One region of the Massilia sp. CCM 8734 genome, then DNA from elsewhere that is predicted to be linked to it. Evidence: predicted binding sites of a transcription regulator. Region 1 holds the regulator's gene; each other region holds the start of a gene.
What was found. Region 1 encodes LexA, which represses DNA repair genes until DNA is damaged. Its sites were predicted from a motif close to ACTGTATNNNNATACAGT; they were not measured.
Positions count from the first base shown of each region.

Region 2: a site for LexA is predicted at 1,341-1,358, ahead of dinB (DNA polymerase IV). Genes of this name have one in related genera too.
Region 3: a site for LexA is predicted at 3,710-3,727, ahead of imuA (translesion DNA synthesis-associated protein ImuA). Genes of this name have one in related genera too.

Region 1 covers NZ_WHJI01000016.1:18,618-29,076, forward strand. Annotated here, with positions in the region: gene F2P46_RS16400 (GspE/PulE family protein) at 1-41, shown strand, start outside; gene F2P46_RS16405 (inorganic phosphate transporter) at 123-1,133, opposite strand; gene F2P46_RS16410 (DUF47 domain-containing protein) at 1,145-1,771, opposite strand; gene F2P46_RS16415 (replicative DNA helicase) at 1,857-3,242, opposite strand; gene rplI (50S ribosomal protein L9) at 3,384-3,836, opposite strand; gene rpsR (30S ribosomal protein S18) at 3,863-4,153, opposite strand; gene priB (primosomal replication protein N) at 4,188-4,481, opposite strand; gene rpsF (30S ribosomal protein S6) at 4,522-4,926, opposite strand; gene F2P46_RS16440 (DUF29 domain-containing protein) at 5,216-5,662, opposite strand; gene lexA (transcriptional repressor LexA) at 5,904-6,539, shown strand; gene F2P46_RS16450 (sel1 repeat family protein) at 6,574-7,299, opposite strand; gene F2P46_RS16455 (WGR and DUF4132 domain-containing protein) at 7,489-10,459, shown strand, end outside.
Region 2 covers NZ_WHJI01000003.1:99,188-109,646, reverse strand. Annotated here, with positions in the region: gene F2P46_RS04235 (triacylglycerol lipase) at 1-303, opposite strand, end outside; gene F2P46_RS04230 (TetR/AcrR family transcriptional regulator) at 590-1,267, shown strand; gene dinB (DNA polymerase IV) at 1,390-2,463, shown strand; gene F2P46_RS04220 (recombination-associated protein RdgC) at 2,611-3,507, shown strand; gene F2P46_RS04215 (asparaginase domain-containing protein) at 3,756-4,241, opposite strand; gene F2P46_RS04210 (L-asparaginase) at 4,388-5,152, shown strand; gene F2P46_RS04205 (D-2-hydroxyacid dehydrogenase family protein) at 5,298-6,290, opposite strand; gene F2P46_RS04200 (phosphoenolpyruvate carboxykinase (GTP)) at 6,658-8,523, shown strand; gene F2P46_RS04195 (MFS transporter) at 8,856-10,459, shown strand, end outside.
Region 3 covers NZ_WHJI01000031.1:35,164-45,622, reverse strand. Annotated here, with positions in the region: gene F2P46_RS24450 (hypothetical protein) at 1-109, opposite strand, end outside; gene F2P46_RS24445 (hypothetical protein) at 102-494, opposite strand; gene F2P46_RS24440 (PHB depolymerase family esterase) at 1,185-1,832, shown strand; gene F2P46_RS37100 (hypothetical protein) at 1,891-2,928, shown strand; gene F2P46_RS24430 (hypothetical protein) at 2,984-3,391, shown strand; gene F2P46_RS24425 (hypothetical protein) at 3,392-3,592, shown strand; gene imuA (translesion DNA synthesis-associated protein ImuA) at 3,745-4,452, shown strand; gene F2P46_RS24415 (DNA polymerase Y family protein) at 4,382-5,866, shown strand; gene F2P46_RS24410 (S9 family peptidase) at 5,996-6,757, shown strand; gene F2P46_RS24405 (hypothetical protein) at 6,849-7,199, opposite strand; gene F2P46_RS24400 (M61 family metallopeptidase) at 7,304-9,226, opposite strand; gene F2P46_RS24395 (hypothetical protein) at 9,713-10,273, shown strand.

The sequences.
Region 1 (10,459 bases):
TGACCGACCTGCGCACGGTGCGCCAGGTGTGCATCCGTTAGCGCCGGACGAAAGTTAGCGCCGGACGAAATAAAAGACCGCCGGTCGGAACGGGCGGTCTTGCTTGCCGGGGCGCGTGCCCCTTACATGATGTGGGTACCGATCCACCATGCCACCGCCGCCATGAAGGCCGACGCCGGAATCGTGAAAATCCAGGCCCATACGATATTGCCGGCCACGCCCCAACGCACCGCCGACATCTTCTGCGACGCCCCCACGCCGACGATGGCGCCGGTGATGGTGTGCGTGGTCGATACCGGAATACCGAAAAAGCTCGACATGATCAAGGTGATCGCGCCGCCGGTTTCGGCGCAAAAGCCGCCTACCGGTTTGAGCTTGGTGATCTTCTGGCCCATGGTCTTGACGATGCGCCAGCCGCCGAACAAGGTGCCGAAGCTGATCGCCGCGTAGCACGAAATGATCACCCAGCTTGGCGGGGTGGGGTCGGCCGGGTTGCAGTAACCGCTGGCGATGAGCAGCATCCAGATGATGCCCATGGTTTTTTGCGCGTCGTTGCCGCCGTGGCCCAGGCTGTACGCGGCCGCCGAGAACAACTGCGCGCGGCGGAACCAGGTATCGACCTTGCGCGGGGTCGACTTGACGAACACCCAGGCCACGATCAGCATGATGATCGAGCCGAGCGCAAAGCCGAGCAAGGGGGCGATCACGATGAAGATGACGGTCTTGAGCAAGCCGCTGCCGATCAGGGCGCCGGTGCCGGACTTGGCCACCGCCGCGCCCACCAGGCCGCCGATCAGCGCGTGCGAGGACGACGAAGGAATGCCGTAGTACCAGGTGATCAGGTTCCAGATGATGGCCCCGACCAGGGCCCCGAAGATGATGTACTGGTCCACCACCTTGGGATCGATGGTGCCCTTGCTCAGGGTGGCGGCGACGTGCACGCCCACCACGCCGATGGCAATGAAGTTGAACACGGCGGCCATGGCGACCGCGCTCTGCGGCTTGAGCACGCCCGTCGAGACGACCGTGGCAATCGCGTTGGCCGCGTCGTGGAAACCGTTCATGAAGTCGAACAGCAGCGCCAGGGCGATCAACATGCCGAGCACGTAAATGCTGATTTGGATATGTTCCATGCTGGCGCCGCTTACGCGTTTTCGACGATGATGCCTTCGATGATGTTGGCAACATCCTCGCAGCGGTCGGTCACGGTTTCGAGGATCTCGTAGATCGCCTTGAGCTTGATCAGGTTGCGCACGTCCGGTTCATCGCGGAACAGTTTCGACATGGCGGCGCGCATCACATGGTCGGCGTCGGACTCGAGGCGGTCGATCTCTTCGCAGATGGCGACGATCTTTTGCGAGTTGTCCATGTTGTGCAGCAGGCCGACGGCTTGTTCGACTTTCTGGCAGCAGGCCAGGCACAGTTCGGCCAGGCGCTTCGCTTCCGGGGTCACCGCCTTGAGGTCGTACAGCGACACCGTCTGCGCTGCGTCTTCCATCAGGTCGAGGATGTCGTCCATGCGCGTGATCAGCTTGTGGATGTCGTCGCGGTCGATCGGGGTGATGAACGTCTTGTGCAGCATGTCGACCGTGGCGTAGGTGATCTTGTCGGCTTGCTTTTCGATGCTTTCGATCGCGTGGACGCGGTTTTCGAGGTCGTCGAAGTTGGTCATCAGGCCAACCATTTCATGCGCGCCCTTCACGCATAGTGCGGCGTGCTGGTTGAAGAGCTCAAAAAACTTGCCCTCGGTGGGCATCAGGCGTCCAAACATGGTTTCTCCGTTAAAGCGCGTTAAAGCGTGATTGCTACTGCGTGGTACTGCTGAAGGACGCCGCTCGTGGCGGCGCCGTTATGGGTTAGTCGCCCTGGTAGACCGCCAGGTTACCGCTGTAGTTACCGAACTTGGTGTACTGGCCGATCCAGGTCAGGCGGATCGAGCCGATCGGACCGTTACGCTGCTTGCCGATGATGATCTCCGCGGTGCCCTTGTCGGGCGAATCCGGGTTGTAGACCTCATCGCGATACAGGAAGATGATGACGTCGGCATCCTGCTCGATAGCGCCCGATTCGCGCAAGTCGGACATGATGGGGCGTTTGTTGGGGCGTTGTTCCAGCGAGCGGTTCAGCTGGGACAGGGCGATCACGGGACAGTGCAGTTCCTTGGCCAGCCCTTTCAGGCTACGCGAAATCTCCGAAATCTCGGAGGCGCGGTTGTCGCCCGGCTGGCTGCCCGTCATGAGCTGGATGTAGTCGATGATGATCAGGCCAAGCTTGCCGCACTGGCGCGACAGGCGGCGCGAGCGCGCGCGCAGCTCGATCGGGTTCAATGCCGGCGTCTCGTCGATGTACAACTGGGCGTCGTTCATCTTTTGAATCGCGTGCGTCAGGCGCGGCCAGTCTTCGTCGTTCAGGCGGCCGGTGCGCAGGCGGTGCTGGTCGAGCTGGCCGACCGAGCCAAGCATACGCATGGCCAGCTGGGTGCCGCCCATCTCCATCGAGAAGATCGCGACCGGCAGGCCCGCTTCGATGGCGACGTTCTCGCCGATGTTGACCGAGAAGGCGGTCTTGCCCATCGACGGACGGCCGGCCACGATCACCAGGTCGCCCGGCTGCAGGCCGGACGTCATGCGGTCGAGGTCAATGAAGCCGGTCGGCACGCCGGTGATTTCGCTCTGGTTGTCGCGGCTGTAGAGTTCATCGATGCGCTCGACCACTTGGGTCAGCAGCGGCTGCACCGCGATCCAGCCCTGCGAGCCGCGCGCGCCCTGTTCGGCGATGGCGAAGATCTTGGACTCGGCTTCGTCGAGCATCTGCTTGACTTCCTTGCCCTGCGGGTTGAACGCATTGCCCGAGATTTCGTCGGCCACGGTGATCAGTTTGCGCAGCACGCCGCGGTCGCGCACGATCTCGGCGTAGCGCCGGATGTTGGCCGCCGACGGCGTGTTCTGCGCCATCGCGTTCAGGTACTGCAGGCCGCCCACATCTTCGGCCTTGGCGATGTTGCTGAGCGCCTCGAACACGGTGATCACGTCGGCCGGTTTCGACTGGTTGATCAGCTTGACGATCTGCTCGAAGATGATGCGGTGATCGTAGCGATAGAAGTCGTCCGCATGCATCATGTCGGCAATGCGGTCGAACGCGGCGTTATCGCGCAGCAAACCACCGATCACAGATTGTTCTGCTTCGATGGAATGGGGCGGGATGCGGAGGGCGTCGAGCTGCGGATCGGATGGTGCGTTCATGGCGCGAATTATACCTGCTTCGGGTCAACTGGCTGACATAATTGGGGAGATTTGGACGTAAAAAAAGCCGGGAAGACCCGGCTTTTTCGTAGTTGCATTGCAAGCATGATGCCTGCAATGCAACAGTGTGACATGCGCTACTTAAGCAGCTTCGCCAACAACAGCGATCGTGATCTCGGCCACGACGTCGGTGTGCAGAGCGACTGCAACAGCGTGTTCGCCAGTCGTTTTCAGCGGGCCGGTAGGCATGCGTACTTGCGATTTTTCTACAGCGAAGCCCGCTTTCGTCAGCGCTTCAGCGATGTCGAAGTTGGTGACCGAACCGAACAGACGGCCATCGACGCCCGCTTTTTGAGCGATCGAGATGGTCATGCCGCCCAGCTTGTCGCCTTGGGCCTGGGAAGCGGCCAGCTTGGCAGCTGCTGCTTTTTCCAGTTCGGCGCGCTTGACTTCGAATTCAGCGACAGCCGATGCGGTAGCACGGCGAGCCATGCGTTGCGGGATCAGGAAGTTACGTGCGTAACCGTCTTTGACTTTAACAACATCGCCCAGGTTGCCGACGTTAACAACTTTTTCCAACAGAATGATTTGCATAGAGTTCTCCAGTTTATCCGCAGCGATTAAGCGTGGTGCAGATCGGTGTATGGCAGCAGCGCGAGGTAGCGGGCGCGCTTGATTGCGGTGTCAACCTGGCGCTGGTAGTGCGCTTTGGTACCGGTCAGGCGTGCTGGCATGATCTTGCCGTTTTCCTGGACGAAGTCTTTCAGGGTGTCTACGTCTTTGTAGTCGACCTGTTCAACGTTTGCTGCGGTGAAGCGGCAGAATTTCTTACGCTTGAACAGTGGGTTCTGTTGTTTGCGCTTTTCTTTAAGCTTGAGCTTGTTCTTGTCGAATTTTTTACCGAATGCCATTTGAGGCTCCTGTATCTAAAAATGTGCTGACGCCTCAGGCGGCGGCACAGAAATCAATGATGTGAAACACCAGGCTTTTGCTGCTGCGGTTCTTCTTGGCCAGAAATCCCGTGAACTGATGAACGGCGCCCAATTCGGCCTGGCTGAATCGTCCCGAAATCTCGCCCGCGGCAAGCGCGGTGATGTCGAATTCGACCAACCTGGCAACCCCTGCTTCCATCTGCTGCGAACTGTGCATCAGGGTGGCGGTCACGATGGGCACGCCGGCCGGGGTGTAGCGCAATACGTCGCGCTCGCAAATCTGGGCTACGAACTGGAGTTGATTCACCGAGGTGAGGTCATTCGCGTTCAGGGAATCTTGTCAACAATTACGCTGCTGCGGCTGGAGCTGGCGCTGGCGCGGCTGCAGGAGCAGGCGCTTCAGTGCGGTGGCTCTTGGCTGCGTCTTCACGTTGTACCGATTTCATCATCGGCGACGGCGTGGTTTCAGCCTTCTTCATCTTAACGGTGAGGTGACGCAGCACGGCATCATTGAATTTGAACGCGGTTTCGAGTTCCACGAGGGTCTCGTTGTCGCATTCGATGTTCAGGCAGATGTAGTGCGCTTTTGGCAGCTTCTGGATCGAGTAAGCCATCTGACGACGGCCCCAGTCTTCAACACGGTGAACCGAACCGCCGCGCGTGGTTACGCTGGCTTTGTAGCGTTCGATCATCGCCGGGACTTGCTCGCTTTGGTCCGGGTGGACGATAAAAACGATTTCATAATGACGCATGCATAACTCCTTAGGGACGTTTAAACAAATGCCCACCTCGGCGTCAAGACGAGTGTGGGAAGGGAAAGCCGGCGATTATAGCGTGAAGTGGGGCAACAAGCAACACCTGAATTACCCTGGACCATCATGCGACGGGCACGGCGGTCGCTTTCTCGCAGATAGATACCGGGCAGCGGCGCTCACGCCTGCAGTGCGAGCAGCGACGTCGACAACGCTCATACGCCGGGCTGGTCCGCCGTGGCGCCCTTGGCATGATCCCCACGCATCCCAGGCAGGCGGACCCGTCCCGTCACGGCACGAAGTCGTCGTCGCGCAATTGTTGCACGCTATAGGGTAAAGCCAATGGAAATCCGTTTCTGGATAGACCGGTTTCCCTGGCGGCCATGCGCCTGGCCCGCGCATAGCGTTGCTGGGCCACGTGTGCGATGGTCGGAACCAGACTCGGACTTTCGCGCACGAGCTCGTCGATCTGGCCACGCTGGTGGTCGATCGTATTGAGCCAACTGGGCGACTTGTGGCTGGGCTGAAACTGGCATTCAAGCAGATGCATCATCAGCACTTCCAGGCGACTTCCCAGCTCCCTGCGATGATGGCCCACCATGGCTCTCAGCTCCTCTATCAGATGATGAACGTCAAGCTGATCGAACTGCCTTGCACTTAACAAACTCGCCTGCTGCTCGACCCACAGTACGAAGTCGTCCTCATATTCAACAGGTGGTACCGTGAGACGGTCCATGACATCACTCCTCTATCGAGCCCCCTATCGTTGTCGCGCTACGGCAGAATGCCTTGCCGAACAATTGCTGCGCCGTCACCCTGCGCCTTGACGTCCCTGCTTCGCACCGCGAGGGGCGTCCTCTTCTCGATGTTGGACAGCCGCTGTCGCAAATAATTCCCCATTCCGCTAATTAACCCTTGCATTGCGCGAAATACTGTACAAAAATACAGTCTGTCCATATACACAGTCCCGCACATCGATGATCAAGCTCACACCACGGCAAGAACAAATCCTCAACCTGATCAAGGATGCGATCGAGAACACGGGCTTTCCTCCGACCCGTGCCGAGATCGCCAATGAACTGGGCTTCAAGTCGGCCAACGCGGCCGAAGAGCACCTGCAGGCGCTTGCGCGCAAGGGCGCCATCGAAATTTCGCCGGGCACCTCGCGCGGCATCCGCCTGATCGGCGCGAGCGTCGACGCCATTCCCATGCCGCCGCCGAACCTGCTCATGTCGCTGCCGCTGGTCGGGCGCGTGGCCGCCGGTTCGCCCATCCTGGCGCAGGAACATGTGGAAGCGACCTACAGCGTGGACCCGGCGATGTTTTCCTCGCGGCCCGATTTCCTGCTCAAGGTGCGTGGCTGGTCGATGCGCGACGCCGGCATCATGGATGGGGACTTGCTGGCCGTCAAAAAGGTCGACAGCGCCAAGAATGGCCAGATCGTGGTGGCCCGCATCGGTGACGACGTCACCGTCAAGCGCTACAAAAAGACCGGCTCGCTGATCGAACTGCTGCCCGAAAACCCGGACTTCAAGGTCATCCACGTCGATCCGGCAAGCGACGATTTCGCGCTCGAAGGCCTGGCGGTGGGCTTGATGCGCAGCTGGAACTGAGGGCGCGGGCGCAGCCTGGCTGCGCCCGCCTGGTTCAGTCGCCCTTGCGCGGCGCGGTTGCGGCCGCATCGGTCACGATGCGGTTGTGTTCCTTGATATAAGCGTCGGTGGCGCTGCGCCAGGCGCCGAAGTCGGCCAGCACCAGCTTGGCCGAGACCTTGGCGTTTTCGGCGATGCCGGCATACACGCCTTCCAGGTGCAGGCGCGACTGCTCGGTTTCTTCCTTGGTCAAGAGGTCGGCGATGTCCTTGGGAATGCGCTTGGTCAGCGGGCTCGCTTCGTTCAGGTTGCGCACGAAGGCGTTGTAGCAATCCTGCCAGGCGTCGACCTTGGCCGACACGCTCTCGATGTCGTCGTTCTGCTTCGACATGGTCGGAATGCGCGGCGCCGGACAGCGGAACTGCCCTGCGCTGAGCTCGGCGCCATCGTATTTGGATATCCAGTAATCGAGCTCGGCGCGCCGCGTGTCGCGCTTTTTGATCATCTCGAGCGAGCCGGCGGCGGTCTTGTTGCCCTTGGCCGCCGATTTCTTGAACCAGGCTTCGGCCTTGGCCAGGTCCACCGTCCCCGCCTCGCCGTAAAAATACATTTCGCCCATGTGCAATTGAGCTTCGGCATTGCCGGCATTAGCCAGTTTGGTGTAGAGCTGCAGCGCTTGCGGATAGGACTTTTTCGCGAACAGGGCGTTGGCGTCGGCCAGCTCGTCCGCTTGCGCCACGCCGCCCAGCATCAATGCCAGGCAAAACAGGGTTTTCTTCATTGCATGTCTCACGATGGGATGTCCGGATGCGCATCATAACCGGATTGGCGCGGCTCGACAGGGGCACCGCTTTGCCGTAAAGTATCATTTTTTACAACATTTGTCATTACTTATGAGCAAGCGAAACACGTGCGCGGCGCGCGCCGGCAGCCGGTTCCCCCTTCCCTTCACGCTCGCTTAGGACGCCCAATGCGACGTTTCGAATGTTGCGAAGGCGCGTCCAACAAATTCTGGGAAGTCGGGCAGGATGGCTGCGATGTCCATGTCCGCTACGGCAAGGTGGGCACGGCGGGACAAGGGCAAACCAAGACCCATCCGGACCACGCCACGGCGGTGGCGGCAATCGACAAACTGATTCGCGAAAAGACCGGCAAGGGCTATGCCGAGACCGGCGCCGCGCAGCCGCTGGCAGCTGTGCATCCGGCGCCGCCCGCCCCCGCTGCCCCGCCGGCCCCGCTCCCCATCGCGCCCGCCATCGCCGTGCCAGGCGGTTCGGCGCCCTGGCTGGCGGTCGAGCCGCTGGTCGACATGTCGCCCGAACTAGCAGCGCTGGCAATGCCGTCGCGCCGGTTTCCCGGCATAGCGCGCGCCATCGACGCCGGCGCATGCTGGAACGACTTCAAGCCGGTCACCCGCCATTGCATATTCAGTGCGGAGCTCTCCGATCCCGTGTACCGCGAAGCCGTGACCGAAACCATCGGGCGTATCGCCCAGGACCGGCGGCGCGGTTCGCCCATGTCGGACGCCATCATGATGCTGCTGGAAGCGAATACGGGTTCCGGCTACGACGAGGTGCACACCAGCGCCTTCACCGACTTCCTGGTGAGCGACAGAGGCTTGCCCTACGCCGTCGCAGTGTTTCTGCAGCGGCTGGGAATGATCCTCGACCAAGAGCGCGATCCCTCCGGCCTGGCGTACGCCATCAGCGCCGACGTGGACAATAGCGGCTACAGCTGGTTAAACGGCGGCTACCGCGAGGTCGACATACTGTTGCGTGAGCACCTGGCGCAGGCGAGCGAGGAGGACTGGAATGACTGCGTGCGGTCGATGCGGCAGGCCGCACCATCGCTGCCCGACTGGCGCCGTCCCATGCTGGCCATCCTGCTGCCCGATGCGCCGGACCTGGCCAACGAACTGACCCTGGGCACACAGTCGCCGGAAGGCCAGCCACCCGCCCCCTGGTTCGAACAATACGAGTGGTTCAAGGCCTACGCCACATCGGACGCCGCCCTCAAGGCGTTGCGCCGCTGGCCCAAGGCGGCAAGCTGCGGTGAGTACAACATCGGCAAATCGGCCAGGCACGTGGCCACCGTGGTGCGCGACCGTGGCGCTGGCGCGGTCGCGCTCCTGGCCCCGCACGCCATCTACGAGGAGGCCTCGAACGGGCTCAGTTGCATCGGCACGTACGAAGCGATGACGGCGCTGGCGCTTGAAACACTGGGCAAGTCGTATTCGTCCGCGCGTTTTGACGCTGCGGCCGCGCGCTGGCCGCAAGCGGCGATGGCCGTGTTGAGCGAACTGATCGCCAGGGACGGCTGCGGACCGCATTTCGCACGCTGCGCGCTGGCCGAGGTGCTCGCCAGCAGCGCCCACATGGTCCCGGCGTTCAAGCCGTGGCTGTCGGCAGGTGCGTGGAAGGTACTGTCGAACGCCGCCGCGCGCTACCTGGGCGTGCCGGACATCGCCGACGCGGCCGACCTGCCACCGGTGCTGGTCAACCCTCCCTGGAAGAACCCATCGAAAAAGTCGACCTGCGCAGCCGCGCTGGCGCTGGCCCCGATGCCCCTGGCGCCGGTCGAACGCTGGAGCGCGCAGCAGCGCGAACAGCTGGGCAAAGAGACCCGCCGCATTCACTACCACGGCCCGGCTACGCCGTTTGCCGAGGCCGCCATCGCGGCCGGCGACGCCGATGCGCTGATCGCGGCATGGCGCGCCAGCACCGGCTCCTACCATCCACCGGAAGAAGGCGCGCGCCTGATCGCGGCGCTGCCGGCGCCACTTAACGCCCAGGTCTGGAACGCGCTGGCCACCACCGACATCAACCACCCGGCCTGCGCCATCGCCGCCACGGGCCTGGCCGGCTTGCCCGCCCTGGTGCTCCTGGTCGCACAGCAGCCGGTCGATAACCTGGCCTACGCGCTGCACTTCGGGGCGGTCGAACTGGCAGCGCCGGTGGCGCGTGCCTACGCCATGCCCAAGCCGAAAAAGATGATCGCCAGCGCGCGCAACTGGCTGCTGCGCAATCCGGAACATGCCGCCTGTGGCCTGGCCGCCGCCGCCCTGGGCGAAGCGGGCGCGCCGCGCGAGCAGGCGCGCCAGGCCCTGCGCATGCTGGCCGGCGCCGGCCATGACGGCGTGCTGATGGACGTCGCCGCCCGCTATGGCGACGCCGCCGTCACCGACGCCATGCGCGCCATGCTCGATGAAGATCCGCTCACGCTGCATCCGTCCAGGATCGGCAAGTTGCCATTGTTTTGGGACCCGCTCGGATGGACCCGCCCTCTCTTGGCCAGCAACGGCAAGGCGCTGCCCGACGCGGCGCTCGACATCATCGGCGCCATGCTGCGCTTCCCCCACACCGACCGCATTTACGCCGGCGTGACCCAGCTCAAACAGGCCTGCACGCCGGACTCGCTGGCCGATTTCGCCTGGGAGCTGTTTCGCGCCTGGGTCGAACGGGGCGGCGAAACCAAGGAAAACTGGGCGTTTTACGCGCTCGGCATGCTTGGCAACGACAACAGCGCGCGCATGCTCGCGCCGCTGGTGCGCGCCTGGCCCGGCGAAAGCCTCAACGCGCGCGCGGTGGTGGGCCTGGACGTGCTGGCCATGATCGGCAGCGACACCGCCCTGATGCTCCTGCACGGGATCGCCCAAAAGGTCAAGTTCAACGCACTGCGGCACCACGCATACGACAAAATCGGCGAGATCGCCGCATCGCTCGAACTGAGCACCGAAGAACTGGAAGACCGCCTGGTGCCCGACCTGGACCTGGACGAACACGGCGAAATGCAGCTCGACTTCGGCCCGCGTCAGTTCCGCGTCGTCTTCGACGAGGCGCTCAAGCCCTGCCTGCGCGATGCGCAGGGCGCGCGCCTGGACGAGCTGCCCAAGCCGAAAAAGACCGACGACGCGGAGCTGGCGACGGCCGCCGTGGCGCGCT
Region 2 (10,459 bases), on a different contig from region 1:
GACCTTGGCGGCGCCGGTGGCAGCCATGATTTGTTTCACTTGCGAGAGCAATTGTTCGCCGCGCACTTCGGTACTGTTGGCGCCCGAGACCGTGACGGTATAGACTTTCGCTCCACCGCTGCGCAGGGCCGAGGGGATGCCGTAGAAGTACTCGACCGGCCCCAGTTTTTCGAAGCCGAACAGGCCGTGCACGAGCACGATGGGATACTTGGTTTGCGTGTAACCCGCAGCCAGGGCCGGGGCGGGAACGACGAGGATGGCGATAAGCAAAACGGACAGGCACTTCCAAAAGCGATTCATCATTGTTGTCTCCATTGATGGTTTTTGTATGAAATGAACTACTGGAACCGGAGTTGCGCAGTTCAAGCTGCACATTCCTCCGGCTACCGGCAAACGCCCCTGCTTAGGCTGTTTTATGAATTAGAGCGAGCGCTCGGTTTTTTGAATGTAGCACTGGCGTATGCGGAAAGCATCGCGCAGTGCAGCATACGGAGGCCTTGTTTTGCGGTTTGAATTGATCTGTGGTTTTAACGAGCTATAATCATTCCTGAAACCAACTCTAGCGGTAGACGCAACTATGGGAACGCTGGTGTCCACCCGCTTCGACTTCGCCCAGTTTGAAAAGATGACGCCGCTCACCAGCGACACCATCTGGGCCTATCTTGTTGACCGTCACGCCGAGCGGATCGGCGTCAAGCGCCGCAAGCCGGCGCTGGAAAACATGGAAAGAATTTTCGGCGCCACTTTCCGCCTGGCCAATGAAGTGGGCTTTCGCGCGATGAGCTTGCGCGACCTGTGCCGCGAAACCGGTTTGTCGATGGGCGGCCTGTACGGCTACATCGCCAGCAAGGATCAACTGGCGGAAATGATCGAAGACGTGGTGCGGCATGCCAGCCAGGAATTGCCGCGCATGTTCCTGCATGTGCAGGCGCCCCTGGAACGGCTCGAATCGCTGGTGCGGGCGACGATTTACCTGTCCGAGATCTTGCAGCCGTGGTTTTACTTCGTGTACATGGACTCGCGCGTGCTCAGTTTCGAGCAGCGCGGCATGGCGAAAAATTCGGAGCTGTCGATCCAGGCCGAGATTGCGGACATGATCGGCCAGCTCAAGCCTGTGCCGGCCGGCAATCCGGACTTGCTGGCGGGGCATATCGTGGCGATGTTCCAGGATTGGTACATCAAGCGCTGGAAATACCGCGCGGCCAAGGTGCATGTGGATGATTTTGCCGATAGTACCCTGGCCATGATCCGCAGCCATCTGAGTTAAGCTTGGGCCGTCCGCCGCCAAGCCGACGACGACCCGGGCCTTCCAACTTGCAACAAATCCAGTTTCAGTGAATACTGTATGCAATTACAGTAGTTGCCCCTTAACCGGGCACAGCAGAGCGCGTGAACGCCCCAGCCCGAAAAATCATCCATTGCGATTGCGACTGCTTCTACGCAGCCGTCGAAATGCGCGACAATCCCGCCCTGCGCGAGGTGGCGCTGGCGGTCGGCGGTCGCCCCGCCCAGCGCGGCGTGGTGGCGACCTGCAACTACGAAGCGCGGCGCTACGGCATCCACTCCGCCATGGCCACCGCCCAGGCCCTCAAGCTGTGCCCGGACCTGGTCGTGATTCCCCCGGCCATGGAAAAATACCGCATCGCCTCGCGCCAGATCCTGGCCATCTACGGCGACTACACCGACCTGATCGAGCCGCTGTCGCTCGACGAAGCCTATCTCGACGTCACCGACTCGCCGCACTGCAAAGGCAGCGCCACCCTGATCGCGCAGGAAATCCGCAAACGCATCTTCGCCACCGTCGGCATTACCGCCTCGGCCGGGGTGGCGCCCAACAAGTTCGTGGCCAAGATCGCCAGCGACTGGAACAAGCCCGACGGCCTGTGCCTGGTGCGTCCGGACGAGGTCGACGCTTTCGTGGCCGCCTTGCCGGTCAAAAAACTGCATGGGGTCGGCAAGGTCACCGCCGCCAAGCTCAACAACCTGGGCGCGCACACCTGCGCCGACCTGCGCAGCTGGACCATGCTCGAACTGCAACACCACTTCGGCAGCTTCGGCACCCGCCTGCACGACTTGTGCCGGGGCATCGACAACCGCGCCGTGTGCAACGAGCGCGAGCGCAAGTCGGTCAGCGTCGAAGAAACCTACACGCCGGACGTGCCCGACTTGCCGGCCTGCATCGCCCTGCTGCCGGAATTGTTCGACAACCTCAATGCCCGCATTGCCCGCGCCGGGGCCGGGAAAAGCGTGCAAAAGTTGTTCGTCAAACTCAAGTTTTCCGATTTTCACCAGACCACCGTGGAATGTGTTGGCACCGCGCCACACGTGGGGCAATACGCCAAACTGATGGAAACGGGCTACGCGCGCGGCATGCAGCCTGTACGCTTGCTGGGTGTCGGAGTCCGCCTGGGCGAGGCCGAAAACCTCGAACAGTTAAGCCTGTTCGCCGATGCGGACGTGTAAAATGTCGTTCCCTTCGCACAGATGATTTGTCGCGGACGACGCAAGTCCTGCCTCCGGGGCAGGCCGTTACGCAGGAAGTGAAAGCGGTTTTGCGCGCCTTCCTGCTTCACCCCGCTGTAAATACTGACTCAAACAAGGTAAAGCATAATGTGGTTCAAGAATCTTCAGATTTACCGTCTTCCCGCACCGTGGGCATACACTCCCGAGCAACTCGAAGCGGCGCTGGCGCCCATGAGTTTTGTTCCGGCCACCAGTAACGAATTGCTGCGCCAGGGCTGGGATTCGCCGCGCAACAACGGCATCCTGGTTCACACCGTCAACAAGCAGATGCTGATCCTGCTGGGCACCGAAAAGAAGCTGTTGCCATCGTCGGTGATCAACCAGGTGGCCAAGGCCAAGGCGGCCGAGCTGGAAGAAGCCCAGGGCTTCGCACCAGGCAAGAAAGCCATGAAGGAACTCAAGGAGCGCGTGGCCGATGAATTGCTGCCGCGCGCTTTCAGCATCCGCAGCAACACCTTCACCTGGATCGATCCGGTCAATGGCTGGCTGGTGGTGGACGCCGCCAGCCCGGCCAAGGCCGACGAAGTCATCAAGCTGCTGCTGAAAGCGGTCGACCGCATGCCGCTCGAAAGCCTGCGCGTGCAGCGCTCGCCGGTTGCCGTCATGACGGCCTGGCTGGAAACCGACGAAGCGCCGGTGGGCTTCACGATCGACCAGGATACCGAGCTGCGCGCCACTGGCGAGAGCAAGGCGGCCGTGCGTTACGTGAAACATGCGCTGGAAGTGGACGATATCCGCCGTCACATCGCGGCAGGCAAGCAATGCACGCGCCTGGCGATGACGTGGGACGACAAGATTTCGTTCGTGCTGACCGAGTCGCTGGCGATCAAGGGCATCAAGCCGCTCGACGTGATCAAGGAAAGCGACACCAGCACGCGTAACGATGAAGAGCGCTTCGACAACGACATGATGCTCATGACCGGCGAACTGGCCAAGATGATGAGCGAAGTGGTGGAAGCGCTGGGTGGGGAAGCGAAGGCGTAACGGTGTTTTGACGGGCTGCCTCGGTGGCCTGTTCCGGCTCCGGTGCCGCCCGACCTATCCGCTTTTGCCACGATATTCAAAACCGTCATTCCCGCGCAGGCGGGAATCCAAGGCATCTCCGATACGCGAAGGAGCTTGGATTCCCGCCTGCGCGGGAATGACGGTTTTGTATGTAGCGCAAATATTCGCTTAAGTAGAGGCGGTACCCAAAGATCGCACGCTTGGGCAGGCTGGTCCTGCCCGATGTTTCACAACGGCTGAAACACCCCCGCCGCGCGATTCTTGGTCACGTTATCCCACGTGAAAATCTGCCCGTTCATCGCCACATACACACCCGGCGGCAAGATTTGCGCGGCGGCGCTTGCGCAGCCGAGATTGAACAGCGCATCCGAATTCGCAATTTCGTACGGAATCATTGAACCAGTCAACACAATGCTTTTGCCAAGCGCGGCGGCGCCGAGCACGGCCGCCGTTTCCGGCATCGTATCGGTGCCGTGCACGATCACAATCGCCTTCTCCGGCGCCGCCTGGCAACTGGCCAGCACGCGCGCGCGGTCGGCGTCTTGCATGTCGAGCGAGTCGAGCAGGGGAAGCTGCTCCAGTTCAACGGGAACCGTCATGCGCGTGCGCGCCAGCACCGCAGGCAGATGGCTTTCCGCAAAGCCGAGCTTACCGGTCAGTTCATCATAATGTTTATCGAAGGTGCCGCCGGTGGCGATGATGCGCAAGCTCATAGTGATCTGGAATTCGTAAAGAGAAGGTGCCGTATGATAACGTGTAGCGTTGGCCTTGTGCGCGCAAAGCAAAACGCGCAACTTGCCGGTGCGTTAGAATCGTTGTCTGCGCATGAGTCCACTCATTTTTTGTCCTTCAAGAAGCCATGAAAGCCCTTGCCCCAGGAACTGTTATTTTCCATCGCCATCGTGGCTATGGCGTCATTACGCACGTCAACCTGCTGACCGGCTGGATCTCCGCGCGCTTCGGCAGCGAAGCGCGCACGCTCGACCTGAATCTGTCGACCGACGACGTGCAGCATGCCGATGGCGAAGCGATCCTGTTCCGGCGCGCCCCGCCCGACCGCATGCCGCACGCGCGCCTGATGGCGATGGTGCGCGCACTGCACCAGGCCGGTTACGAAAAACTCTATCTCTACTCCTGGCCCAAGCCATCGGGCCTGCACTGGCGCTGGCATTTGTTCACCGCCCAGCGCGACTGGATGCAACGCCCGTGGCGCGAGGGCTGGTACGGCTCGGGCGCCGACTACAACGTCAACCCGGTGATGGGCTGGGGCGATTCGCCTGGCGCCACCACAGATGAACTGGTCACCGCGCTGGCGCGCTTCGACCCGCAAGGCCTGGCGCAGGCGCTCGGACGCGACGAAGACCACACGGCGTGGTTCGAAGGGGCGTGCAAACTCCTGCTGCCGGGCTATATGTACAGCCTGAACGTGGAGCGCCCCGGTGGCGGCGGCTTGCAGGACGCGCCACCAGTGCCGGTGGTGCCCGTGCGCGCCAGCCTGCCGGCTTACGGCGGCCCGGCCCTGGGCTGGCCTCCCGGCTGGGCCGGTTTGTGGACGCGCGCGCATGTGATGCCGGCGCCGCCGATCGATATTACCGGCGAGCGCAAGTTGCGTGAGACGTCGTAGCGGGCGGGAGTTGGTGACATCGGCTCAGAGCCCTCCCTGCGGCGAGACCTGCGACACCGGGGTCAGACCCCCAACGGAAAAACCGGGGTCTGACCCCTCGGACCTGCGACACCGGGGTCTGACCCCTCGACCGGTGACACCGGGGTCAGACCCCTTGCAACGCTTCCGGGTTCAGGATATGCGACGGGGCGCCGTTGGCGAAGTTCAGCACATTCTCGAACGCGGTCCGGAAGTACAACTCGTAACTATCCTTTTCCACGTAGCCGATGTGCGGTGTTGCCAGCACGGTTGGAATGCGCAGCAGCGCCGCGTCCGCCGCCAGCGGCTCGCTGGTGAATACGTCGATGGCCGCATTGCCCGGCCGCCCCAGCCGCAGCGCCGCTTCCAGCGCATCCGGTGCGACCAGCTCGGCGCGGCTGGTGTTGACGAACAGCGCATCGGGCTTCATGCGCGCCAGGTCCGCGGCCGTGACGATGCCACGGGTGCCGTCGGCCAGCCGCAAATGCAGGCTCAGCACGTCGGCGCGTTCGAAGAACTCCTCGCGGGTGGACGCCGCCTCGAACCCATCGGCCACCGCCGCCGCGCGGCTGGCCTCGCCACCCCAGACCAGCACCCGCATGCCGAACGCCTTGCCGTAGCCGGCGATCATGCGCCCGATCTTGCCGTAGCTCCAGATTGCCAGGGTGCGTCCCTTGAGCGTGCGCCCGACGCCGTTCAGCAGCGGGTTGACCGAGGCTGTCTGCCACAGTCCCTCCTTCAGATTATTCGCGTAAGGCACGATCTTGCGGCTGGCCGCCATGATCAGCGCCCAGGTCAGCTCGGCCGGCGCCACCGGCGAGCCGACCCCTTCGGCGATGGCCACGCCGCGCGCCGTTGCGGCGGCCACGTCCACATGCCCGGCCAGCTTGCCGGTCTGGGAAATGAGCTTGAGGTTCGGCAGTTTTTCCAGCAATCCTGCCGGAAACGCCGTGCGCTCCCGGATCAGCACCAGCGCCTCGAACGGCGCCAGGCGGATGCTCAATTGCCCCGCGCCGCGGGCTGAACTGTTAAATATTTTGACATCGTGGCCGTCGAGCAGCTTGAAGCAGTCGAGTTGGCGCACCGCGTCCTGATAATCATCGAGAATAGCTATTTTCATGGGAGATGGCAGAAGTTAAATAAATCTTCGTAGGTAAATAACACGATCCGGAATATTCGAAATAGCCTACTACATTACTCAACTATTATTCCTACATTTTTGACGTTTGAGCATTTAAATCAGGTAATAGCGGGTGTACAATCGCCCCTCATTTCGGGATTTGGCCCCGGCTGCGGACCCTGATTTCCGCCCTGTCAAGTCCCCGCACTACCGTTCCACCAGCCTCGCCGTCATCCGAGGTTGTCGACATGACCGCCGTATCGCCGAACCTTTCTTAGGGAATGGATTCTTGAGCGCAAGCTGAAACGCTGACGACGATCCTGCCGTGCCGGGACAAGAAAGAATTCTTATTGGCATTGGAGGTACTATGAATCAGCCCGTTATGGGTGGCGTTGCAACACTCAACGTCCCAGCTTACATCAAACATCAAAAGCTCATCAATTGGGTCAGCGAAATTGCTGCCCTGACCAAGCCGGCCCGCATCTATTGGTGCGACGGCTCGCAAGAGGAGTACGACCGCCTGTGCGCCGAGATGGTGGCCGCCGGCACGATGAAAAAGCTGAACCCTGAAAAGCGCCCGAATTCCTATCTGGCGTGTTCGGATCCAACCGACGTGGCGCGCGTGGAAGACCGCACCTACATCTGCTCGGCTACCAAAGAGCAGGCCGGCCCGACCAACAACTGGATGGCCCCTGCGGAAATGCGCACCACCCTGAGCGGCCTGTTCGACGGTTGCATGGCCGGCCGCACCCTGTACGTGGTGCCGTTCTCGATGGGTCCGCTGGGTTCGCCGATCGCCCACATCGGCGTCGAACTGTCCGACTCGCCTTACGTGGCGGTCAACATGCGCATCATGACGCGCATGGGCAAGGCGGTCTATGACGTGCTGGGCGCGGACGGCCAGTTCGTTCCGTGCGTACACACTGTCGGCGCACCGCTGGCGGCCGGCCAGAAAGACGTGGCATGGCCATGCAATGCGACCAAATACATCGTTCACTATCCTGAAACCCGCGAAATCTGGTCCTACGGTTCCGGCTACGGCGGCAACGCGCTGCTGGGCAAGAAGTGCTTCGCGCTGCGCATCGCCTCGAACATGGGCCACCAGGAAGCCCAGGCCGGCGGCACCGGCTGGCTGGCCGAACACATGCTGATCCTCGGCGTCGAATCGCCCGAGGGCAAGAAGCACTATGTCGCGGCGGCCTTCCCATCGGCCTGCGGCAAGACCAACTTCGCCATGCTGATTCCGCCAGCGAGCTTCGGCGGCTGGAAAGTGACCACCATCGGCGACGACATCGCCTGGATCAAGCCGGGCGCCGATGGCCGCCTGTACGCGATCAATCCGGAAGCCGGCTACTTCGGCGTGGCGCCGGGCACCAACACCCGCACCAACTCGAACTGCATGGCCTCGATGACCGAGAACACCATCTTCACCAACGTCGCGCTGACCGACGATGGCGACGTCTGGTGGGAAGGCCTGACCAAGGAAGCGCCGTCGCACCTGATCGACTGGCAGGGCAAGGACTGGACCCCGGCCTCCGGCGCCAAGGCCGCGCACCCGAACGCGCGCTTCACGGTGGCCGCGACCCAGAATCCGGTCATCGATGCAGCCTGGGACGATCCTGCGGGCGTGCCGATTTCGGCCTTCATCTTCGGTGGCCGCCGTTCGACCACGGTGCCGCTGGTGACCGAAGCGCGCAATTGGGTCGAAGGCGTGTACATGGCCGCGACCATGGGTTCCGAGACCACCGCCGCCGCCGCCGGCCAGATGGGCATCGTGCGGCGCGATCCGTTCGCGATGCTGCCGTTCATCGGCTACAACATGAGCGACTACTTCCAGCACTGGCTGGGCATGGGCAAGAAGATCGAAGCCATGAACCCGGCCGCGCTGCCGAAGATCTACTGCGTGAACTGGTTTCGTACCGATGCGGAAGGCAAGTTCGTCTGGCCTGGTTTCGGCGACAATATGCGCGTGCTCAAGTGGATGCTGGAACGTATCGAAGGCAAGGCGGGCGGCACCGAGAACGTGTTCGGCACCACGCCGGAGTTCACCGACCTGAACTGGGACGGCATCGACTTCACGCAGGAGCAGTTCGACACCATCACCTCGATCGACAAGGACGCCTTCAACGAAGAGCTCAAGCTGCACAACGAGCTGTTCGAGAAGCTGGCCTATCACCTGCCGCAAGAATTGGTGGAGACCAAAGCGGCGCTGGAAAAGCGTCTGGCAGCGTAAATAGCGTTGACCCCGGCTAAGACCGGATGAAAAAAGCGCGTCTTCGGACGCGCTTTTTTTTCGTCCGCACGTTTGACGGACCCGCGCGCCACCCCGGTGTCAGGTCTGACATTCGGACACGACCTCGGCTATTCGCCAAGCGATGCCATTTTTACAGCACAGCTCGTGTCCGAATGTCAGACCTGACACCGGTTGGGTTGACAACAAGCGGGTCCGCACGCTTGACTGCCGGCGCGCTACGGTTGCAGGCAATTTATCTTATAATTTTCCCATTATCAATCCCAGAGCCGATGCGCTCGACATCGCCGGCCCGTCGCCCGGAGTCCGCCAGCATGGCAGCAGCGCCCCAGTACCTGAAACCGACTCCCGCCTGGGAAGAGCACGAAAAACCCACCATGCCGGGTTCGGCGTCGATGCCCTGGCATCCGCCCCATATCCGCTTTGCCTACGCTTGCGTGGCGCTGCTGGTCGGCATTACCGGCGGCCTGGGCAATGCACTGGTGTCGGCCAACCTGCCGGCCATCCAGGGCACCCTGGGCCTGACCCCGGCCGAAGCGGCCTGGCTGCCGGCCGCCTACATCATGGTCAACGTGACCTCGAACCTGATGGTGTTCAAGTTCCGCCAGCAGTACGGCCTGCGCCTGTTCGCCGAGATCGGCCTGTCGCTGTACGCCTTCGTCACCCTGCTGCACCTGCTGGTGGGCGGCTTCGAGATGGCCATCCTGGTGCGCGCCGTCAGCGGCCTGGCCGCCGCCACCACCAGCACCCTCGCCATGCTCTACATGCTGCAGGCCGCGCCCAAAAAATATACCGGCAAGATGCTGGTGCTCGGGGTGGGCATCGCGCAGATCGCCACGCCGCTGGCCTGGCTGATGTCGCCGGCCTTGCTCGACATGGGCCAGTGGCACAACCTGTATTTGTTCGAAGCCGGCCTGGCCCTGTGTTCGCTGGCTGCGGTGGTGGTGCTCAAGCTGCCGCCGGGGATCCACATCAAGGTGATCGAGCCGCTCGACTTCCTCACCTTTGCGCTGGTTGCGCCGGCCGTGGCCATGATCGTGGCGGTGCTGGCGCAGGGCTTCACGCGCTGGTGGTTCGATACGCCCTGGCTGGCCTACCTCCTGATCGCCGCCGTGCTGCTGTTGACGATCGCGCTGTTCATCGAGCACCACCGCGCCAACCCGCTGATCCAGACGCGCTGGCTGATGATGGGTCCCACCATCCGCTTCATGATCGGGGCGTTCCTGATCCGCTTTTTGACGTCCGAGCAGACTTACGGCGCGGTCGGCCTGCTGCGCACCCTGGGCATGGGACCGGATCAGATGCAGCCGCTGTTCGCGGTGATTTTGGCCGGCACCATCTGCGGCATGGTGGCCAGCTCGATCACCTTCAGCCCCAAGACCGTGATCCCGCAAATCCTGTTCTCGATCCTGCTGTTCGGCGTGGCCGCCTGGCTCGATTACGGCCGCACCAGCCTCGATCGCCCGCACGATTTTTTTGTGAGCCAGTTCCTGGTGGCGCTGGGCGCGGGCATGTTCATGGGGCCGATGATCATGATCGGCATCATGCAGGCGCTCAAATTCGGCGCCGACCATGTGGTGACCTTTGTCGTCATGCTGGCGATGACGCAAAGCCTGGGCGGCTTTACCGGCGCCGCCGCGCTCAGTACCTACCAGCTGCACCGCGAGCATGTGCATTCGACCGAGATCAACGCCCAGCTCAACCCGGCCGATCCCGTCGTCGCCCAGCGCCTGCGCCTGCAGCAGCAGGTCTACCAGGGCGTCAACACCGATCCGGCCCTGCGCGCCGCCCAGGGCGTGGGCCAGTTGGCCCAGATCAGCCGGCGCGAGGCGAATGTCCGCGCGTTCAACGATGTCTTCGCCCTGAGCGGCGTGATCGCCATCCTTTTCCTCGGCTGGTCGCTGTTTGTCGCCGTGCG
Region 3 (10,459 bases), on a different contig from region 1:
CTTCAATTGTTTTGACCACTGCAGTCAGGTGCTTCATATGTTCTTCTAAAGCAGTAAGCACTACTCGCCATTCTCCTACCGTTGCTTTAATACTCGTTAGATCAGCCATTTTTAATCTCCAATGGATTAAGTTTTACAGATTTATTTGGATCGATTCCGAATTCTTCAAGAAGGCCAATATACTTCAGAAATGGCATATCTCGCTCAGGCGCCAACATAAAATGACCTTTATGATTCGGGCGCATATCCTTGACTACACGAATGCCGTCCGGCAGTATTGCGTTCTTCTTAATTTTCCATATATTTTTACCCTTTTCTTTCATGAGCGGCGTTATGCTATCAAAAGCAGAGAAGCCGTTTCCATTAGCACGTATTACAAGGATTCCATTCACTTCCACAACTAAACAATCCTTTAAACCTCGCGTCTCAGAAAAAGATGGCGACTCAGAATTTCCCATTCTAAACAAATTTAGGTGGAGGGATGCGAGATCCATGATGAATAAGTTTTCAAGAGTTACCAATTTTTTTCTCCAAAATTAACACAGGAAAAAATATAGTAAAAACTTAACTGCAAAAGGTCATGCGAAATAGCAGGCACTGAACCAATAAATCATTCAGTAAGTAGGCTGGAACGGCAATCAAGCAAAGCCCCAGGGTAGTCAATCATAGAAACCCCGTTTGAGCAGTATTAAAACTGTGAATTCTCAAAGCGGAAAGCTTAATAAATTTCCGATTGGCGTTATGTTATTAGCCTGACAGTAAAGACCTAAGTTTGAAATTTAATAAATTTGTTTTCAGGATATGTTTTTGATGGAACCGTGTGGTAGCATGATAAACAGCTAAGTTAAAAAAACCACAAGGTTTGTATACAAAGATTTTAATGCGTTATCATCTATTATTATGAGTAAGTTAGCACATTTCAAAGATAATCATGCAGTGAAAGAGTGTTCATAAAGTAAATATAATTGAAAGCCAGGAAATTGCTCTTTTTGTTGATTTTTTAACATTATCTGAAAATTTACCATGTTTTTTCGGTTCTGTCGCGTTGGCGAACTTCGGCGTGGCAATCATGTAAACTGCGGCGCCCGAACCCACGACGAATCGACATGCTTAACTTCAAAGCACTTCGTTATACATAAGGGCACCTCGAATTACCGGCAAATTTCGCGTGACCGCCGGTCGCGATGCCGGCAGTTGCTTTTTTTGATGTCAGGCCGAGCTGCTTCCCGCCCGTTTCATGGGCGCTGAACCTCGTTTTGTGCAGTCCGGACGGACTGCGGGCGTCAGAACGCCTCGACCCTGGCCTCCTTCAAGTGGGGGCGGGCATGGCCAATATCGTGGCGCTCAACCATCCCGAGCTGTTCGCCGGGCTGGGCCTGCATTCGGGGCCGCTGTACGGAGCCGGGCCCAGCACGGTCGGCGCACTGGGCGTCATGCAGCACCGTAACGGCGCCCGGGTCGACAGCTCGATTGCCGAGGTGCTCGAGCGGCGTCCGGGGTTTCCGTCGCTGCCGACCATCCTGATCCAGGGTGACGATGACCGGGTGGTGCGTCCGGTCAACCAAGTGCATCTGCGGCGCCAGGCGATGCTGGTCAATGATTTGCCGGCGGCCACGCCGGTGCGGGTGGCGCACAAGGCCGCTGGACGAGGCGGCTTGCCGTATCAGCTGCACGACGTGTACCGGGGCCGCACATTGATACTACGGGTGGCCCAGATCGCCCAGTTGCAGCATGCCTGGAGCGGGGGCGACGCGCGCCTGTCGTTCAACTCGGCGGCGGGGCCGGATGCGAGCAAGATGCTGGTCGATTTTTTCGGAAAACACCGGCGTTGACGCTGGTTTCTTTCTGGGCAATGATGCACACAAGTCATCCATGCGCCCAGGAGCTTGCATGTTGTTCGATAAGAAAAGTTGGAAAGACATTTGCCAGGGCTTCATGGTGCGCGACTGCACCATTGGCTTTGCCGATGGACGCATCGGCCTGATGCTGGTGGAAATGTCGGACGGGCGCGACGTCGGCTGGCGAACACGTTTCGTGAGCGTGCGCATGGATGCGCCGATGAGCGAGCGTTTTTTCGTTCTTGAAACCAGCGATTTGTCCTTTGCCAGCCTGGCGTCGGCCTGGGCGCCATCGCAGGAGGAATTCCTGGTGGTCGACCTGGCCCGCCAGGTCTGGGCGTACAAGCCGAAAACCTATCGCGATTTTGAAGAGGCGATTGCTTTCGATGGCCGTGGCTACGGTTATGCTGCGGCCGGTAAGGTGGGGTCGGCAATCAATAAACTGGTGCGGGTGCACAGTAAATTGTATGCGCTCGGAAGCCCGCTGCGCATCTTTGAACGCCTTCCCCGGCAAACCTGGACGGAGCACGCCGGCATCCCCATTCCCTCCGAATTAAAGAGCAGGAGCGATAAGCTTATCACCAAGGCCATTGGCAATAGCGGATTCAATGATCTGAGCGGCTTTTCCGAGAATGACTTGTATGTCGTCGGCGACGCGGGGGCGGTATGGCATTTCAACGGGACCGCGTGGGAGAAATTGCCGTTCCCCTCGGACCGGAAGCTGTACACAGTCACCTGCGGTGGCGACGACTGCGTGTATATCACCGATATCACGGGCACGGTATGGGAAGGGCGCAATGGCGCCTGGGAATTGATCGAGCAAGGCCATCAAACCCTTCCGTACGCCGATGCGGCCTGGTTCCAGGGCACGCTGTGGTGCGCCAACGATGACGGCATGCGCGCCCTTGAAAATAATCGGATGGTGGCTGCGCATCTATTGGGAAAACATGCGGTTCCCGATGCGGTGGCGCGCATCAGCCACTGTATCGATGTCTCGCCGGATGGCCAGAAAATGCTCGTGTGCGGCGGGCAGGGCGCCGCCTTGCATGATAGCGTTGCGTGGCAATTGCTCTTTTCCGGCGACCAGTGAGCTCCCTTTCTCGGCTCCGCTCTGGGCAGGGAAGGAATATGATTCAAAGTAATCTTTGAGCGATTTCAAGATGACACTGCGCGCGGTGCGCCAGGATCGGCTGGATAGGGCACTGCGGCCCTTCCATCCTCATCCGCCACGAGTGACATCGATGCCCTCTCTTTCTTCCCATGAAGCTATTTCAGCGCTCACTTACCCACAGCCGGTCTGGCGGTATCTGCTGCTGTTTCAATCCTGGTCGCAACTGGGATCATGGTTGATCATCGTGCTGGCGAGTACCTTGCCGCTGCACGCGTTCCTGATGGGGCAGGAAGGGGCGCCGCCACTTGCCGGGCTTCTGTGCGGCACGGCGTTGGGATCGCTGGTGTCGGTATGCATGGTCCTGCCGGTGCAGTTTTCCGTGGCGCCCGTTGGCGCGGCAAGCATGCGCAATCTGCTCGATACGCTTGAACGTTTGGGATAGGTGCAAAACCAGCTCACTGGTACCAGCATTGTTTACCGCCAAAAACTGCCGCGTATCTTGCGCTGGAACGAGGGCGCCGTAATGATCGCACAGCTTCACGGCACGATCTTGGTCAGCGGCCCGCGCTTTATTGTCGGATGGCTGCGCAAGGACTTGGTGAAGGCCGCGCCCACATGCGTTATTGAAAATGTTTCTAGTTAAAGCTCTGACCCCGGTTGTAGGAAATTGCTGCAGTTTTGCGTCGGAATGTCAGTCTTCCATAGGGTGAGGGGGAGAGGCTGCGCACGATAGACCTTGCCAAATTGGCAGCCAGCGAGTACTGTATAAACATACAGTACTTTGTTGATTCCATCATGAACTCCCCAGATCTTCTTGCCGCGCCCGAGACTTTGCATCCCGCCTTGTGGCGCGCTTCCCAGCTGGCCCACGCGGGTACGCGCTGCGTCGACAGCGGCCATCCCACGCTCTCGCCCCAGTTGCCCGGCGGCGGCTGGCCCAGCGGCTGCCTGGTCGAGTTGCTGCTGCAACAAAGTGGCATCGGCGAATTGCGCCTGCTGCGCCCGGCCCTGGCCAAGGTGGCCGAACGCCGCATCGTGCTGCTGCAGCCGCCCCATCCACCGCAGGCGCTGGCGCTGGCCGCGCTCGGCTTGTCTCCCTCCCAGCTGATCTGGGTGCGCAGCGCGCGCAATGCCGATGCCTTGTGGGCGGCCGAACAGGTGTTGCGCAGCGGTAGTTGTGGCGCGCTGCTGTTCTGGGCCAGCCATGCACGGCCCGAGTCCCTGCGCCGCCTGCATCTGGCGGCGCAAGGCGGCGAAGCCCTGTTCTTCCTGCTGCGCCCGCTCGCGGCGGCCCAGGATGCCTCGCCCGCGCCGCTGCGCCTGAGCTTGCGTCCGGCCCTCGGCGGGCTCGACATCGGTTTCGTCAAACGCCGGGGGCCGCAGCGCGACGCGCCCCTGTTTCTTCCCCTGACTCCTTGTTTACTTCAACGCCATGCGACTCTGGATCGGCCTCTACTTGCCCCGGCTACCGCTCGACGTGTTCAGCCCGCACTGGTCGGCTGAGGCCGCCATCGTCGTACTCGAGAGCGAGCGCGTGCTGGCCGCGTCGGCGCTGGCGCTGGCGGGCGGGGTGCGCGCGGGCATGCGCCGCGGCGGCGTGCTCATGCTGCTGCCCGCCGCCCGCCTGCACGAGCGCGCGCCGGCGCGCGAGGCCGCCGCCCTGCAGGCGGTGGCCATGGCGCTGCTGCAGTACACGCCGCAGGTCACCCTGGCCGAAGAAGCGAGCTTGCTGATGGACGTGGGCGCCAGCCTGCGCCTGTTCGGCGGGGTGCGCGCACTGTGCCGGCGCATTCGCGCCAGCCTGCGCGCGCTCGGGTTCGTGGTTCAGCTGAGCTGCGCGCCGACCGCGCGCGGCGCCTGGCTGCTGGCGCGCGGCGGGGCCGGGCACGCGCTCGGCATGGCGTCACTCAAGCGCCGCCTCGACCGCCTGCCGGCTGCCTTGCCGCTGCCGGCGCGTCCGTTTGCCACCTGGTTCGACGGCATTGGCTGCGTGTCGCTGGGCCAGTTGCGGCGGCTGCCGCGTCCGGGCTTGCAGCGCCGTTGCGGCGCCGCCTTGCTGGCCGTGCTCGATGCGGCCTACGGCATGACGGCCGAGCTGTTCGACTGGATCGCCGCGCCCACCACTTTCCAGGCCCGGCTGGAATTGTTCGACCGGGTCGAACAGGCCGACGCCCTGCTGGCCGGCGCCCACAGCCTGCTGCTGCAAATGACGGGCTGGCTGTGCGCGCACCAACTGGCGGTGGGGCGCATCGTGCTGCTGCTCGAACACGAGCGCGGGCGGGTGGCGCGCGCGCCCACCGTGCTCGACATCATCCTGGCCGAGCCCACCTGGCGCGACGAGCATCTGGTGCGCCTGCTGCGCGAGCGCCTGGGCAGCCTGACGCTGGAGGCGCACGTGATCGGCCTGGTGCTCGAAGCGCCCGAGGTGCAGGCCATGGCCATGCCGAGCGAGTCGCTGTTTCCCGAGCCCGGCGGCAACGAGCAAGACCAGTGGCGCATGCTCGAACTGCTGGTGGCGCGCCTGGGTCCCGACAATGTGCTGCAGGCGGCCCCGCGCGCCGATTACCGGCCCGAGCTGGCCAACCGCTGGGTGCCGGTGCGGCGGGCGCGCGGCAAGGCGCAGCAGGCGCAGATGCAGTTGCCGCCGGACGTGCTCAGCTTGCCGCGCCCGGCCTGGTTGCTGGCCAAGCCGGTGGCGCTGCTGATGCGCGATCACCGGCCGTTTTACGGCTCGCCGCTGCGCATGGCGTCCACCCCCGAGCGGATCGAGGCCGGCTGGTGGAGCCAGGCGCAGACGCGCGATTACTTCATCGCACAGGGGCAGGACCATGCCCATTACTGGGTCTATCGCGAACGCATCGCCGGGGCCGATGGCGATAGCGCGCCGCGCTGGTTTCTGCATGGCTTGTTTGGTTAGGGAATCGGCAGCGGCTCCTGGTAGCGGCGCCCGGTAACGGCGCCCGGTAACGGCGTCCGGTAACGGCGCCCGGTAACGGCGTCCATCCCGGGTTAAGATGCTCGGATTCATTATTCACCAGGAGCAGGGATGCACAGCGAAAAACAAGAGTTTCCCGGCGCTGATGGCCACAAGCTGGCGGCCCGTCTCGATGCCCCCGACGGGCCGGCGCGCGCGTATGCGCTGTTTGCCCATTGTTTTACCTGTGGCAAAGACGTGTTCGCCGCCAGCCGCATCGCCCAGGCCCTGACCGAGCATGGCATCGCCGTGCTGCGCTTCGATTTCACGGGGTTGGGCGCGAGCGAAGGCGATTTTGCGAACACCAATTTTTCATCGAATGTGCAGGACCTGGTGGCCGCCGCCGCCTTCATGCGCACCTCGCTGAAGGCGCCCGAGATCCTGATCGGACACAGCCTGGGCGGGGCCGCCGTGCTGGCCGCCGCCGCCGGCATTGACGAGGTGCGCGCGGTCGTGACCGTGGGCGCGCCGAGCGATCCATCGCATGTCAACAACCTGTTCGGCGAGCAGCTCGGCGTGATCGAAGCCGAGGGCGAGGCGCTGGTGCAACTGGCCGGGCGGCCGTTCACCATCAAGCGCCAGTTTTTGCTCGATGCCGCCGAGCAGAACTTGAACGTCAGCACGGCCGCGCTCAAGCGCCCTTTGATGGTTATGCACTCGCCGCACGACCGCACCGTGGGGATCGATAATGCGCTGCATATTTTCCAGGCGGCCAAGCATCCGAAGAGTTTTGTGTCGCTCGATGATGCGGATCATTTGCTCACGCGCAGGGAAGATGCGGTGTGGGTGGCCGGCATGATTGCGGCATGGAGCGCGCGCTATGTGAGCGCTTGAGGAGGCGGAACGAGAAGGCGGTACGAGGAGGCAGGCTGCCGCTGTTAAAAAGCGGCAGTAAAACGTTGCTGCATGAAAGGAAGGACGCGGTTTATTCGTCGTCGAATTCTTCGGCCAGGTTCTTCCAGCCCTTGAGCTTGGCGAAGGCGCTGAATTCCTCGGGCGCTTCGAGCACGATCAGCTTGCGGTCTTGCAGGCCAGGGTCGCTGTGCGAAAAATTCGGCCCTACGTAGCCCAGCGCGCGCAGGCGGTCGATGATGTTGCCGACGAGGACTTTGTCCTTGTACAGCCCACCCTCGATCGGTGCGGCGAAGTCCACGTACACGTCAATAATCCCGTAACCCTCGTCGAAAATGCGGATCGCCTTGACGTCGTGGGAACGGCTGCTGCTGTCGCTGGCCTTGAACGGGCCGCTCAGCTGGATGTCGGTATCGGTAGTCATAAACGCAGCATAGCACCATCGGCGTGAACCGGTAGTGCGTCGCCGCGGATCGTCACGCGCCGCCGGCATCAGGCGTTGGCCTCAGCGCCGGTGGCGGGCCTTGCTCAGTGGCGCGGCTGCAGGATCGCGTCGAGCCGGTCCTTGCTGCCGGGAATGCGTTCCAGGCGCGGATAGCGCAAGCCGCCATGGTAATCGAGCGCCACCGTGCGGAAATTGCCGCCTTTGCGCACCAGCAGTTCGATCGGCGCCTTGCCGTCGCGCGCCGCCTTCACGGCCGCTTTCAGCACCTCGGGTTTGTAGGCGCGGTTGTGGACGGCCACGATGCTGCTGTTGCCCGACAAGCCGGCGCGAAAGCCAATGCCATCCCATTCGATCGCCTCGATCGCGCCATCGTTCTTGACGGAAAAACCAAGCGAATAACTGAAGTCGCTCATCTTGTTGCGCTCTTCCTGGCCTTTGATCACCTCGGTCGGCGTGTCCGTGTAGACCAGCTTCCAGCCGGCGCGCGCCAGACCGTCGAGCGGTGCGCCGGGGGCATTGCCGTCCAGCTTGGCGCGCAGGAAAGGCGCCCAGTCGAACGCCTGCACCGATGCCAGGGTGCGCACCACGTCGTCGAACTGGTAGTAGACCGGGCCGATGCTGCCATTGTCGACGCCATAAAAGGTGCGCGCGAAATCATCGAGCGAACGCTTCTCGCCGGACAGTTCGCGGATGCGGGTATCGACGTCCAGCCAGATCAGCATGCCTTCTACATAATAATCTTCGCTGCGCTGCCAGTTGCTCCAGCCCAGCGCGCGGCGGGCTTGCACGATCGGATCGTTGACCGTGTCCTGCAAGGCACGCCAAGAGCGGCCCTGCACGTGGTCGTAGCGCGCGGCATAGGCGGCGATGGCGTCGCGGATGCCGCCGGCCGACACCAGCCCCGAGCGCGCCGCCAGCACATTGCCCCAGTACTGGGTCTGGCCTTCGTACACCCACAGCAGGCTGTTCTGCAACGGCACGTTGAAGTTCGGCACATCCTGGTCGGCCGGGCGGCGGAACTTACCGTTCCACGAGTGCGTGTATTCGTGCGGCAGCAGGTCGCGCCCGAGTTCGGTCTTGGCCCAGTCGGTAAAGTAACCGGGCTTGACGCCGTTCTCGCTCGACTGGTGATGTTCGCGCCCGATGCCGCCGAATTCGTCCGACAGCGAAAACAGGAAATCGTAATGCTTGTAATGATGCGAGGCGAACAGCTTGCCGGCCTGCTGCACCAGCGCGCGGTGCAGGGCGATCTGTTCCGGCTTCGCTTCCAGGCTCTCCGGATTGTCGGCCACCATGTTCAGGTGCACCGGCACCTTGGCGCCGGGATCGAGGTCGATGCGGCGGAAGTGGCGGCCCGCGAATACGGGCGAATCGATCAGCGTTTCCAGGTCGAGCGGCTTGAAGCGGATGTCGTTGCCCTGGCGCGCGGCCGTTTCCAGCGCGGTGCCGTACTGCCAGCCATCGGGCAGGGTGAGCGAGGCCTGGACCGGGATGCGGCGGCTGAAGTAGCCGGCCGGATACAGGGTCATCGCTTGCCATTGCACGCCGACAATTTCGCTGGTCATCGTGATGCGGCCCTGGGCCGGCTCGACTGGCGAGAGGAACTGGTATTCGGCCTCGACCGAGGTGGCGCCCTCGGGCACGGTGAGGTGGAAGGCATGCACGTGGACCGGGTCGCGCGTCCACGCCAGCGCCTTGCCACCGGCCGACAGGCGCAGGCCGGCCAGCTGGTTCAGCGGTCCGCTGGGGCCGTGGTTGCCGGGCACCCACTGCGGATAGAGCAGGGTCAGCGGGCCTGGCGCGGCCGGGATGGTGGCGCGGACGCGGAAAATCTGCTGTCCCACGTTGGTGGCGTCGACCTTGAGCACGATGGTGCCTGGGTAGGGCAGGTCGCGCGGCGCGGGCACGTCGGCGCGGGCGGGCAGGGCCAGCGTGGCGAGCAGGGCCAGGGAGCAAAGGGATGAGCAGGCGGACGGAAGAGGGCGACGGCGAAGCGGAAGGGGCATGGGATTGTCAATACGGTAAAGATCAGCAATGTCTGCGGGTATTCGCAGGGGAACACGATTCTACCGAAAAGCCTTGCGTACACGGGGCCTGGCGCGTCTGCCAGGAAAGGAATCGCATTCCGGCGCCTGCGGCCCCGACCGCGAAAGCGAAAGCGGCGAAGGGCCCGAGACTTTCCAGGGGCGCTGGAAAGCCGGCATTGTGTACCTGCTGCAAGAGCCCGCGCTGCGCAGACAAGCTGTGAACAGCAAGTCATGACGCACACGGGGGAGGGTTGTGTGTGTTGCTGGCCAGCCTCCTGCGGCAAAGTGTCTTGTTTCGCTGTCTCGTTTTGTCTCATTTTGTCTCGTTTGAACGAAGACGCGGGACCGCTGTCCAAATGAGACAGAATGAGACAAAACGGGACAAAAATGGACACGCAAACGAGACACTTTGCCGCAGGAGGCTCGCCGGCAACAGGTACAACACTGGCGCGTTTGGTTGCCCACTTGCATGCACGCGGCGACCAGTTGTCGATCGATGACGCCCTGGGCATGGCCATTGATGCCTGGCTGGCCGCCGACACCTTGCGTGCTGCAGGCGGTGAAGCGAACGGTTATCAGTGGAAATGCCTGCTGTTGCCGGACGGGACCCATATCCGCATGACCGTGGACGGGCGCACCGAGTATGCCAGCGTCGTGGGCGACGCCATCATGTATCAAGGGCGCAGCGTGTCGCCGCGCGGCATGACGCTTGCCATTGCGGGCGAGGGGCGCAACGCGTGGCGCGAACTGGTGATTCGACGCCCGGGTGACGCAGGGTGGGTGCGCGCGTCGGTCTTGCGCAGCCGCATCGAGCGCGCCGCCCGCCAGCCGCAGCCGCAGCCGCAGCCAACGACGCCCGCCGACAGCATGGCCGCCGCCGCACGTTGCATGTCGGATGCCTTGCGCAGCGCGATGGTGCTTGTGGAACACGTCAACGCGCAGACGGCGCGGCAGCAGGAGGAGCGGCGGCGCGGAGCTTGCCGCCGCGAGACCGACAAGCTGGGTGACGATTGCGCCTTCGAATGATGTTGCCGGCGCGCGGGCTGGCGGCGACGAGCGCATCGGCCAGTTGCTTGCGCTTGCCGCAGCGATAAGTGTGGGCGCCGTCCGCACTTGTCGATCACCTTCCGCCGTTCGCCGTTCGCCGATTGCAGCTTGCGCTTGCCGCCCGCGCCTGCGTCGCTTCACGGCACCGATCTGTCGCTGAATTGT